Regions from separate parts of the Paenibacillus sp. V4I5 genome, predicted to be linked through region 1. Evidence: a T-box and tRNA genes for the amino acid it is inferred to sense, from the RefSeq annotation. Region 1 holds a T-box; the other holds one or more tRNA genes.
The links. The T-box of region 1 lies ahead of tyrS (tyrosine--tRNA ligase). A T-box ahead of a tRNA ligase gene usually reads a tRNA of that ligase, here a tRNA-Tyr.
Positions count from the first base shown of each region.

Region 2: it has a tRNA-Tyr gene. The T-box ahead of tyrS (tyrosine--tRNA ligase) is inferred to sense a tRNA for this amino acid. The anticodon was not compared.

Region 1 covers NZ_JAUSZB010000002.1:3,228,238-3,233,827, forward strand. Annotated here, with positions in the region: gene QFZ78_RS16635 (hypothetical protein) at 77-304, shown strand; gene corA (magnesium/cobalt transporter CorA) at 607-1,542, shown strand; gene tyrS (tyrosine--tRNA ligase) at 1,618-2,877, opposite strand; T-box leader at 2,931-3,199, opposite strand; gene QFZ78_RS16650 (HRDC domain-containing protein) at 3,256-4,269, opposite strand; gene QFZ78_RS16655 (DUF3055 domain-containing protein) at 4,470-4,763, shown strand; gene QFZ78_RS16660 (hypothetical protein) at 4,820-5,125, shown strand; partial or broken gene QFZ78_RS16665 (glycoside hydrolase family 52 protein) at 5,554-5,590, opposite strand, start outside.
Region 2 covers NZ_JAUSZB010000002.1:4,870,223-4,875,812, forward strand. Annotated here, with positions in the region: rRNA gene QFZ78_RS24215 (23S ribosomal RNA) at 1-2,366, shown strand, start outside; tRNA gene QFZ78_RS24220 (tRNA-Ser) at 2,447-2,538, shown strand; tRNA gene QFZ78_RS24225 (tRNA-Met) at 2,566-2,639, shown strand; tRNA gene QFZ78_RS24230 (tRNA-Val) at 2,659-2,734, shown strand; tRNA gene QFZ78_RS24235 (tRNA-Thr) at 2,748-2,823, shown strand; tRNA gene QFZ78_RS24240 (tRNA-Asp) at 2,834-2,910, shown strand; tRNA gene QFZ78_RS24245 (tRNA-Phe) at 2,957-3,029, shown strand; tRNA gene QFZ78_RS24250 (tRNA-Tyr) at 3,076-3,157, shown strand; tRNA gene QFZ78_RS24255 (tRNA-Lys) at 3,167-3,239, shown strand; gene QFZ78_RS24260 (MTH1187 family thiamine-binding protein) at 3,355-3,657, opposite strand; gene QFZ78_RS24265 (GMC family oxidoreductase) at 3,751-5,313, opposite strand; gene QFZ78_RS24270 (gluconate 2-dehydrogenase subunit 3 family protein) at 5,310-5,590, opposite strand, start outside.

The DNA of each region.
Region 1 (5,590 bases):
GTTATATGTTAGTAAAACAACGAAATATATAACAACACCCTATTTATCAATCATATTTCATGAAAAGAGGTCATTTATGTCAACCCAAACGATTGATAGCTTCTCCGCTTTTGCTTCGCTAAATCGGTTTTTCGCCCTGATTGAAACCACAAAACCAACGATTCAACAAGTAGAGGATGCTGCGGCCCTGTTATGCCGTATCTACGGTGCTAACAGTGAAGAAGAATTGCTGCAGCGCGGTGACCCTGAATTAATTGAGATTTACAAAGAAATTAAAAATAAAATTTTAAAAGCCGCCATGTAAATCATGGTGGCTATTTTTTTGACACCTACTGAGCATTATTTCCATACTTTATCTAAACAACAATCTACCCGTTTCAGCAAACTTTTATGGCTTGAAACGTGATATATGAAGGGTTATACTAGACAAGTATTCGACACGGATGAAAAAGGAGGGTATACGTTTGGACGGAGAACCGAGGAGTAGAACCTGCAAGGATCTTAAACAATTTAATAGCGTAGGGATGCAGTCGGTTATTCCTTCATCCGGAGCCTTGCTCTAAATGATGAACTAACCGACTGATTCCATTCAAAGGGGTGGATCAGATGAAAACACGGTGGGTTCAGAATGGCATTTTTACGTTGGTTGATGACGTGTCTGTCGCCCTAACACCTCCAGAAAGAGGCTTTTATTGGATTGATGCAGGGGTAGAGGACTTAGAGATCCTTCAACCTTTGTTCCATCTTCATGATTTGGCCGTGGAGGATTGCTTAAGCGAAGAGGAACAACGTCCAAAAATTGAATTCTACGATTCCCATTATTTTATCGTTATTAATAGTATTCGATTTGATGATGAAGAAATTTTTCTTCGCGCACTTAATCTATTTCTAAGCAAACATGTCATTATCACCGTTACTAGACAAAAAATTAATGAACTTCGAGCTTTGAAACCTTTTCTCTGGGAAGAGGAAGTAAACAGCGCCGATCGTTTCCTATATCATCTGGTCGATCTTGTCGTCGATAATTATGTGGCGGTCGGTGACCGTATCGAGGCCAAGATTGAAAAGCTGGAAGAAGACATCCTGGTGGCAACGAAGAAGTCGCATTTGAATGAAATTATCGGTCTTCGTTCCGAGATTCTATGGCTCAAAAAGGTGCTAGTTCCTCAGCGTGATGTAATTGGAACACTTGGCAAGAAAGAGCTTAGACTGATTGACCATCAGCTGCAAAAATATTTCGGAGACATTTATGAAAATGCCGTAAAGATCGTGGATACGTTTGATACGCTTCGCGATCTCATGGGCAACTTACGAGAAGCCTATCAGTCTAGCGTCGCTAACCGTGCGAATGAGATCATGCGCGTCTTCACGGCAACCTCGACGATATTCATGCCCTTGACGTTCATTACCGGTGTTTTCGGGATGAACTTTGATAATGTTCTCGGCATGCAAATCGCACACGGTGATTCGATCGTGCTGGTCTTTATGGCGGCATTAGGCATTGGCATGTATGTGCTATTTCGTAAGAAAGAATGGCTGTAGATACCTTATGAACGCAGAAAGAGTGAGGGCTTCTTGAAGCAGTACGCTGCTATCAAGGAGCCCTTTTTGTCCTGTTTAAATCAGCTTAATTTTAACGAATTTCCGTTTTCCCACCTGAATAATATCCCCATCCTTTGGGGTTATTTGTTCATGAATATGCGAGATTTTCTGTTCATTGATTTTCACTGCCCCTTGTTCCACACTTCGTCTTGCTTCCCCGTTGGAAGCTTGCAGTTCTAGTAAAACGAGAAGCTTAATGATGGAGATTTGACCATCTTCCAGTTGGCTGATGCTTAGAGTCATTTCTTCGATGTCTTCGGGCAAAGCTCGCTTTTGGAACACGGTTATAAAATGCTGTTCTGCTTCTTCTGCCGCCTGCACACCATGATACATTTGCACATATTCCTTGGCCAGAGTCATCTTGGCATCTCTTGGATGGATGGCACCTGCTTCTAGCCCTTGTTTTAGATCAATCAGCGATTCATTTGAGATGGTCGTTGTTAACTCGTAGTATTTGGTCATGAGCGAATCCGGAATCGACATCGTCTTGCCGAAAATTTCGCTAGGAAGCTCATCGATGCCAATGTAATTTCGCAAGCTTTTGCTCATTTTTTGAACACCATCCAATCCTTCGAGCAGCGGCATCAGAATCGCTACCTGACTATCTTTCATCTCATAAGCACTTTGGAGCGTTCGGCCCATCAAAATATTGAAGGTTTGATCCGTTCCGCCCAGCTCAATGTCACTTTCAAGAGAAACTGAGTCATAGCCCTGCATTAAAGGGTAGAAAAACTCATGAACATGAATCGGCTGGTTAGCCGCGTATCTTTTTGCAAAATCATCCCGCTCTAGCATGCGTGCAACCGTTACTTTACCTGCTAGCTTCAGCACATCATCGAATTTAAGCGCTCCAAGCCAAGATGAGTTGTAGTAAAAGGTCGTCTTGGTCAAATCCAATATTTTGGATAATTGCGTCTGATACGTTTGCGCATTGTGCTTAACATCTTCCTCTGACAGCTGCTTGCGTGTCTCTGACTTTCCGGTCGGATCCCCGATACGTCCTGTGAAATCTCCGATAATGAGTTGAACCTCATGTCCTAAATCTTGAAATTGACGCAGCTTCTGCAAAACAACGGTGTGACCAATATGAATATCCGGTGCAGATGGATCTAAGCCAAGCTTCACTTTTAACGGCTTTCCTATAACCACTGCGTGCATGATCTTTTGCTTGAGAGCTTCCTCGGGCACAATTTCGGCAGCACCTCGTTTAATGATAAACAGTTGGCGTTCCACTTCCTGCTGCTGTTCTTCAGTAAGCTGATCCCATATCAACATCGTATTAATCCTCCTCATCATGATAAATACAAAAAAGACAACCTGCACGTCCACAAAGGGACGAGAAGGTTGTCTCGCGGTACCACCCTAATTAAAGAGAAGGGTTCGCGGTCTCAATCGCAAAATTCTCTTTCACTTAGATACATAACGACAAATGAATGCCGGGTAAAAGCTACTGATGCCCTGACGAGCATGTTCCCTTAACCAACTCAGAACTGTAATTCGGAGCCATACTTGCATCGGTTTGCACCCTACACCGACTCTCTGCAGCAGCGGCATTACTCCTACTTCGGGCATAGCCCATGTTCGTCATCGCTTTAATTGATATTTAGATTATTGACCATTTAATCATATAATCCTAATCAATGTCAATACTAGCTAGCTTGCAGCTTGAGAAGCAAACCTTTCCTTCTCCCTGCGGAAGCGCAAACGAAGCAAGCGCAGCCACTCATAGGCACGGTCAAGTTCTTTGCCTTTGAGCTCCTCCGTGCCGATAATGCGTTGCAGCACCGGCTTCAAGTAGCGGTCACCTTCCGATTCAAAGGCGTTCCAGGCTTTGATTTGCTCTTCTTCCGGGATCGAAGCAAGCTCTGCTTCCACAAGCGGATCCATATCATATCCCTCTCGCTCCAAATCCTCTACCCAAAGCAGCAGTTCCCTGCGCGGCATGGTTAGCACTGCTTGCAAATCCGCCAAGCTTCCTCCGCCAGCAACAATCTCAAGAAGCTTGCGCTTGCTAACTTCACGGTCAAGCTCTGTACGCAGCTTTTGCTCCTTCTGTGCGTGGAGCCAAGCCTCAAACTTTACTGTATCTACGCTTTTAGCTACCCAATCTAAAGGAAAGCCATTCGAACGTGTATACTCAGCGGTGAGATTGAGCACATCTGCCGCGTACATGGTCGTCTTCTGCTCACCGAAGCCAGGAATTTGCTGCAGCTCTTCCTTGCTCTGGGGTAGAAAGACGGAGATCATGCGAAGCACACGGTTCGTGGCGAGAATATACGGTGCTTTCCCCTCACGAGCAGCTTGTTCACGCCTCCATGCGCGGAGCGTTTCGTACACTTCCTCACTTGGATTTTCTTCGCAGTAGTAAGTCAGCATCTGAGTCATTCTGGCTTTGCCTGACAGTCCCTGCGCTGATTCCAAATCCGTACTAACAAGCGGACGGTAACCGGTACGTACTTTATCCCGCAGTCCCTGACGGAAAGCACTCAGCATCTCATCCCAGCTTACCCCTTGATACCACTGATCTTGCTGAATTTTTCCAGCGCTATCAGGCTCATTCCAATAGACATTCCAAATGCCTTGTTCTTCCCCAATCGACACTTGGGCCGATGTAACGCGATGATCCCCCGCTTCTTTCTCCAAAGTGTTCAGAAATACAATGTTCATACCTTCTCCTCCAAACGATAACTAAAAATGGTTCAGAAAAACGAAAAAGCACCTCTTCAGCTTGTTAGCTGAAAAGGTGCTTCCCTTTTTCTAATATCCAAATCATACCATGTTTGTCAGATGGGCGCAAGATATGTTTTGTTGACGAGCATTTTTCGGTTATAATGAGTTGCATACTAGAAAGAGAATGGAGGGCCCTCATGTCTGATTATGACTTTTTATACGACCATCAGGAAGAAACAACAACGCGTTTCGTTTGTTTCGTTGGCAACGCACTGCACCGATTTGATCTCGCAATTATGACTACATCCCGTTATTTCGGCAAAAAGCTTGTTATTGATTTGCAATCCGGACGCAGCGCTGTTATTGGTCCAGATGATCTGGCTGAAGAAGGATATTTGGAACATGTGTATAAACTGAATGAGGAACAAGCACTAGAACTTAATGAATTCTTGTCGCAAATTATAGGTTCCATTCATTTTACGGATATTTAAGCTGTCTGCGGGGGACACTGGAAAAAGCATAGCAACCTGATAAGGAGGCTTTATCCATGAGTGATAAGTTCCCTAACGACAAGTACAGTCACACTAAAGGCTTTATTCCTGAGTACCGTGACGCTTTCACCGATTTGGAGACAGTCGAGTCCCAGCGCAATGACTTAATTCCCGAAGAATTTCCCGAGGGTCCATATGGCACAAGCCTAAACACAGAATCACTCGGAAAAAGTAAACCCTGGCGAGAAGATCAACGTCCGCCTAACCAATTTTCTTACGAGAATCGGGAGCTGCATGAAGGTATTAAGCGGGACTACCCAGGTGAAGACGATTATCGGAACGAACCGACGAATCAAGAATAAATCGTATAAAATTGAGCGAGCCAAACGTTTGATATTACAAACGTTTGGCTCGCTTATTGTTTTTGTAGATGTGAATAGAACCCATCAAGTTGCAAAACGTACAACAATTTTCTTCACGTTCGTGTTTAAAGCGATCCAGAGTTGTAGAAAGTGCAACAGATTTGCTTAAATGGGGCTTATTTCACTCGATTTAATGGAAATTGTTGTATGGCGTACAACATCTTTCACCTTCTATCCTTCTGAAGGGGGTTATTGTTGTATTTACTACAACAATCATACCTATTTACTTATAAGAAGGGAAGTTTTGATCCAAATGGAGATTCTTATTCTTATAGACTCCTAAACTCCTAGTGACCAAGAGGTTTAATCTCTTGATCTTGGGTTCTTCTGTTCTTCTGTTCCTGCACTTCCTTCTTCTTCCCAGTTTTCTAGACTGTGTGATAATTATCCTCTAGCAGCCAGAGG
Region 2 (5,590 bases), 1.6 Mb from region 1:
CGTGTGCTTACAAGAAGTCAGAGCCCTCTATATGGGTGATGGCGTGCCTTTTGTAGAATGAACCGGCGAGTTACGTTCCCGTGCGAGGTTAAGTTGAAAAGACGGAGCCGCAGCGAAAGCGAGTCTGAATAGGGCGCTTTAGTATGTGGACGTAGACCCGAAACCGTGTGATCTACCCCTGTCCAGGGTGAAGGTGAGGTAACACTCACTGGAGGCCCGAACCCACGCATGTTGAAAAATGCGGGGATGAGGTGGGGGTAGCGGAGAAATTCCAATCGAACTCGGAGATAGCTGGTTCTCCCCGAAATAGCTTTAGGGCTAGCCTCGGATGTTGAGTTGTGGAGGTAAAGCACTGATTGGGTGCGGGGCCCGCCAAGGGTTACCAAGTCCAGTCAAACTCTGAATGCCATAAACTTAAATCCGGGAGTCAGACAGTGAGTGCTAAGATCCATTGTCAAAAGGGAAACAGCCCAGACCATCAGCTAAGGTCCCCAAGTGTGTGTTAAGTGGGAAAGGATGTGGAGTTGCACAGACAACCAGGATGTTGGCTTAGAAGCAGCCACCATTGAAAGAGTGCGTAATAGCTCACTGGTCGAGTGACTCTGCGCCGAAAATGTAACGGGGCTAAACACGCCACCGAAGCTATGGCTTGCACATGAATTTGTGCATGGGTAGGGGAGCGTTGTATGTACGTTGAATTCTGACCGTAAGGACAGGTGGAGCACATACAAGTGAGAATGCCGGTATAAGTAACGAAAAGATCAGTGAGAATCTGATCCGCCGAAAACCTAAGGGTTCCTGAGGAAGGCTCGTCCGCTCAGGGTAAGTCGGGACCTAAGGCGAGGCCGAAAGGCGTAGTCGATGGACAACAGGTGGAAATTCCTGTACCACCGTAGCCGTTATGAGCAATGGAGTGACGCAGAAGGATAGTGACGCGAGCTGATGGATGCTCGTCCAAGCAGTGAGGCTGATGTGTAGGCAAATCCGCACATCGTAAGGCTGGGCTGTGATGGGGAGGGAAATTTAAGTACCGAAGGTCATGAGTTCACACTGCCAAGAAAAGCTTCTAGCCAGGCGAAGGTGCCCGTACCGCAAACCGACACAGGTGGGTGAGAAGAGAATTCTAAGGCGCGCGGAAGAACTCTCGTTAAGGAACTCGGCAAAATGACCCCGTAACTTCGGGAGAAGGGGTGCCTCGGTAGGGTGAATAGCCCGAGGGGGCCGCAGTGAAAAGGCCCAAGCGACTGTTTAGCAAAAACACAGGTCTGTGCGAAGCCGCAAGGCGAAGTATACGGGCTGACGCCTGCCCGGTGCTGGAAGGTTAAGAGGAGTGGTTAGGGCGCAAGCCCGAAGCTATGAATTGAAGCCCCAGTAAACGGCGGCCGTAACTATAACGGTCCTAAGGTAGCGAAATTCCTTGTCAGGTAAATTCTGACCCGCACGAATGGCGTAACGACTTGGGCGCTGTCTCAACGAGAGATCCGGTGAAATTTTAATACCTGTGAAGATGCAGGTTACCCGCGACAAGACGGAAAGACCCCATGGAGCTTTACTGCAGCTTGATATTGGACTTTGGTACGATCTGTACAGGATAGGTGGGAGCCTTTGAAGCCTGAGCGCCAGCTTGGGTGGAGGCATCGTTGGGATACCACCCTGATCGTATCGGAGTTCTAACCTAGTACCGTGATCCGGTATGGGGACAGTGTCAGGTGGGCAGTTTGACTGGGGCGGTCGCCTCCTAAAATGTAACGGAGGCGTTTAAAGGTTCCCTCAGAATGGTTGGAAATCATTCGCAGAGTGCAAAGGCATAAGGGAGCTTGACTGCGAGACCTACAAGTCGAGCAGGGACGAAAGTCGGACTTAGTGATCCGGTGGTACCGAATGGAAGGGCCATCGCTCAACGGATAAAAGCTACCCTGGGGATAACAGGCTTATCTCCCCCAAGAGTCCACATCGACGGGGAGGTTTGGCACCTCGATGTCGGCTCATCGCATCCTGGGGCTGAAGTAGGTCCCAAGGGTTGGGCTGTTCGCCCATTAAAGCGGTACGCGAGCTGGGTTCAGAACGTCGTGAGACAGTTCGGTCCCTATCTGTCGCGGGCGTAGGAAATTTGAGAGGAGCTGTCCTTAGTACGAGAGGACCGGGATGGACGTACCGCTGGTGTACCAGTTGTCTCGCCAGAGGCATCGCTGGGTAGCTATGTACGGAGGGGATAAGCGCTGAAAGCATCTAAGCGCGAAGCCCCCCTCAAGATGAGATTTCCCAGTATGTAAGACCCCTTGTAGACGACGAGGTTGATAGGTTCGAGGTGGAAGTGCAGCAATGCATGCAGCTGACGAATACTAATCGGTCGAGGGCTTAACCAATAAACCTAAGATGAATTACTTTACGCAAGTTTCGTATCTAGTTTTCAGGGAATAATATTTCCTGAGTGTATATATATCTTGGAGAGATACCCAAGTGGCTATAAGGGGACCCTCTGCTAAGGGGTTAGACTGCGTAAGTGGTGCGAGGGTTCGAATCCCTCTCTCTCCGCCAGTTTCCAAATATATATACCTTTTATGTGGCGGCGTAGCTCAGCTGGCTAGAGCGTACGGTTCATACCCGTAAGGTCGGGGGTTCGAGCCCCTCTGCCGCTATCATAAAACCAATCCAGTCGGAGGCTTAGCTCAGCTGGGAGAGCATCTGCCTTACAAGCAGAGGGTCGGCGGTTCGATCCCGTCAGCCTCCACCATTTTTATCTTTATGCCGTTGTAGCTCAACTGGTAGAGCAACTGACTTGTAATCAGTAGGTTGGGGGTTCAAGTCCTCTCGACGGCACCATTTATAGTTTGGAGCTGTGGTGTAGTGGCCTAACATGCCTGCCTGTCACGCAGGAGACCGCGGGTTCGAATCCCGTCAGCTCCGCCATTTATTTTTTTTAGTAAATTAGGACAAGCTAAAGACAATTACATAAGGCTCGGTAGCTCAGTCGGTAGAGCAGAGGACTGAAAATCCTCGTGTCGGCGGTTCGATTCCGTCCCGAGCCATTGAGATGGTTGTGCTGCAACAATGCAGCATGGTTATCTCTCATCTGGAGGCTTAGTGAAGTGGCTAAACACGGCAGACTGTAAATCTGCTCTCTTCGAGTTCGGTGGTTCGAATCCATCAGCCTCCATTTTACCTTGAGTCATTAGCTCAGTTGGTAGAGCACCTGACTTTTAATCAGGGTGTCGTAGGTTCGAATCCTACATGACTCACTTTTATAAGTAAACGTTGAAGGCCGCGAGGTCTTTTTTTGTTTTATATAATCTCCAAAAGGCAGAGTTCGCCCCTTACATAAAGAAAAAGCATCCATAAGCAGGATGCTTTTTTCTATTTCAACTTGTCTGCAACGGACTTCATTTTTTGCTTCATAGAGGCCGGTTTGTCACGGCGATCGTCGATTTTGATAGATGTCGAGACTCGCTCTGCACCATTCGTAAAAGGGACTTCGTGGACGGCTCGAATGACTTCAAGCAATCGATCTATGGGACCCTCTAGAATGGTACCCATAGGTGTCATTTCAAAAGCGATATCGGAATGTTTCTCTAGTTCTTTGTGCAGATCTGCAACATAACCGCTAAGACTGGTGGTAGCTGTTCCTATAGGGATAATGGTGAATTCTGCGATAGCCATGGAGGTCACTTCTCCTTTCATTGTCTAAAGCTCTCTTCCATTGTAGATGAGTAACTACAGGCAATGCAATTCACCATGAAGCTAGCTTGCCAATTAAGAGCTAGCAAGTTCAATAATATAATCGGCAGTTCTAGCTGCAAGCGCCATGACCGTGTTGGTGGGATTCCCTCCACTGGAGGTTACGAAGAGACTCGCATCGCAAATGAACAAATTCGGGATGTCGTGGCTTTGACCGTAAGAATTGACGACGGAGGTAGCTGGATTATTCCCCATGCGGCAGCCGCCCATGAGATGCTGTGTATCAGATACCACGTAGGCAACCTCGCCTCCGGCTGCTTTGAGGATAAGTTTCATATTCTCTACAGCGTGATCGATTAATTTAAGATCGTTATCTCCATAATTGAAGGTCACGGAGGCACGAGGCATTCCGTTTTCATCTTTTTCAGCGGATAAGGAGATATGGTTGTCCCATTGTGGTAGCACTTCACCAACCATGGTTAAACGTCCATAATAGTTGTAATCCAGCATGATTTGCCTAAGCTGTGGCCCCCAGACGGGCTCGTGAGACGCTTTGCTGATCCCTTGAGCCATATCTATAGGTCTCGAGCCATGAGAATGAATCGTATAGCCACGTGCGAAGCCTCTGTGCGGATCAGTTTCATAGAAATCTTGTGTAGAGGCTAACACAGGTGTGCCTTTGTACAATCGAACCTCTTGCTCAAATTTGGCGTAGACATCATTACTGCTATGCGTCATAATCGAACGGCCTACCCAGCCGCTGGAATTCGCTAGACCGTCAGGAAATTGAGGAGTAGCTGAGTGAAGCAGCAGGCGAGGGGTCTCGACAACATGAGCGCATAAAATAACCGTTTTGGCACGTTGGCGGTAGGTGGTTCCCTGGTTAACAAAGAGAACACCATTAACATGTCCCTGTGTATCGACTTCAATTTGTGTAACCATACAATTAGGAAGAATTTCGGCCCCGGCTTGAACGGCCTTAGGAATATGAACGATCAAGGTACTAAACTTGGCATTCGGCATACAGCCTTCGATACAGAAGCCACGATTGGTACATGGAGGACGACCTTCAAAAGGAGCAGATAGAATAGCAAGCGGTGTAACCGCGGATTGAATACCAAGTGCTTCGCAGCCCTTTTGAAATAAATAAGCATTAGGACTTAGGGGGTCGCGCTCTGGATAAGGGTAAGGCCCATTGAAATTTCCCCAGGGGAAATGTTTCGGTCCGGAAACAGCTATTTCTTTTTCGATTCTACTATAGTAGGGCTCAAGATCTTTGTAGTGAATGGGCCAATCTTCACCTACGCCGTCAATGGACTTTGTTTTGAAATCTGATTCATGGAAGCGTAAAAAAACACCGGTAAAGTTCTGCGTCCCGCCGCCTATTCCCCTACCCGAATGGTGGCTCCCCATTCCAAATGGTTCTGTCCCATCAACAATACGAGTATCCTCCCATGCTAAACTCCGCATACTCAGCTCGTCACTAGCGAAATCCTTCTGAGGATCCCGCCAAGGGCCAGCATCGAGTACAACAACACTTAGGCCGGCTTCACTCAACTCTTTGGCTAGTACACCGCCTGCTGCACCTGCACCTACAATTACGATATCGACAGCATCATGTTCATGTCTCCACTTCATGGCTTCCTCACTGCCTCCCAAGGATCAAGTTGGCCAGGGTCTGCTCTCACATATCCACGAGGATAGGCAGGGCCGCCAAAACCGATCTCCGACCAAACTAAAGGATGTGAGTAATAGGCCTCTACACTTAATTGAAGGAGTTTATGAAACAGTGCTTTTTGTGGAATGCCCTCCCACGCTTCTGTTAGAGGGTAGCTAGCATCGCTGATTTGGCGCATGATTTGCTTTTGAGCAGCTTCGTCTAATTGGAAGAAAGGTCGGCTATCGGCTATCCATC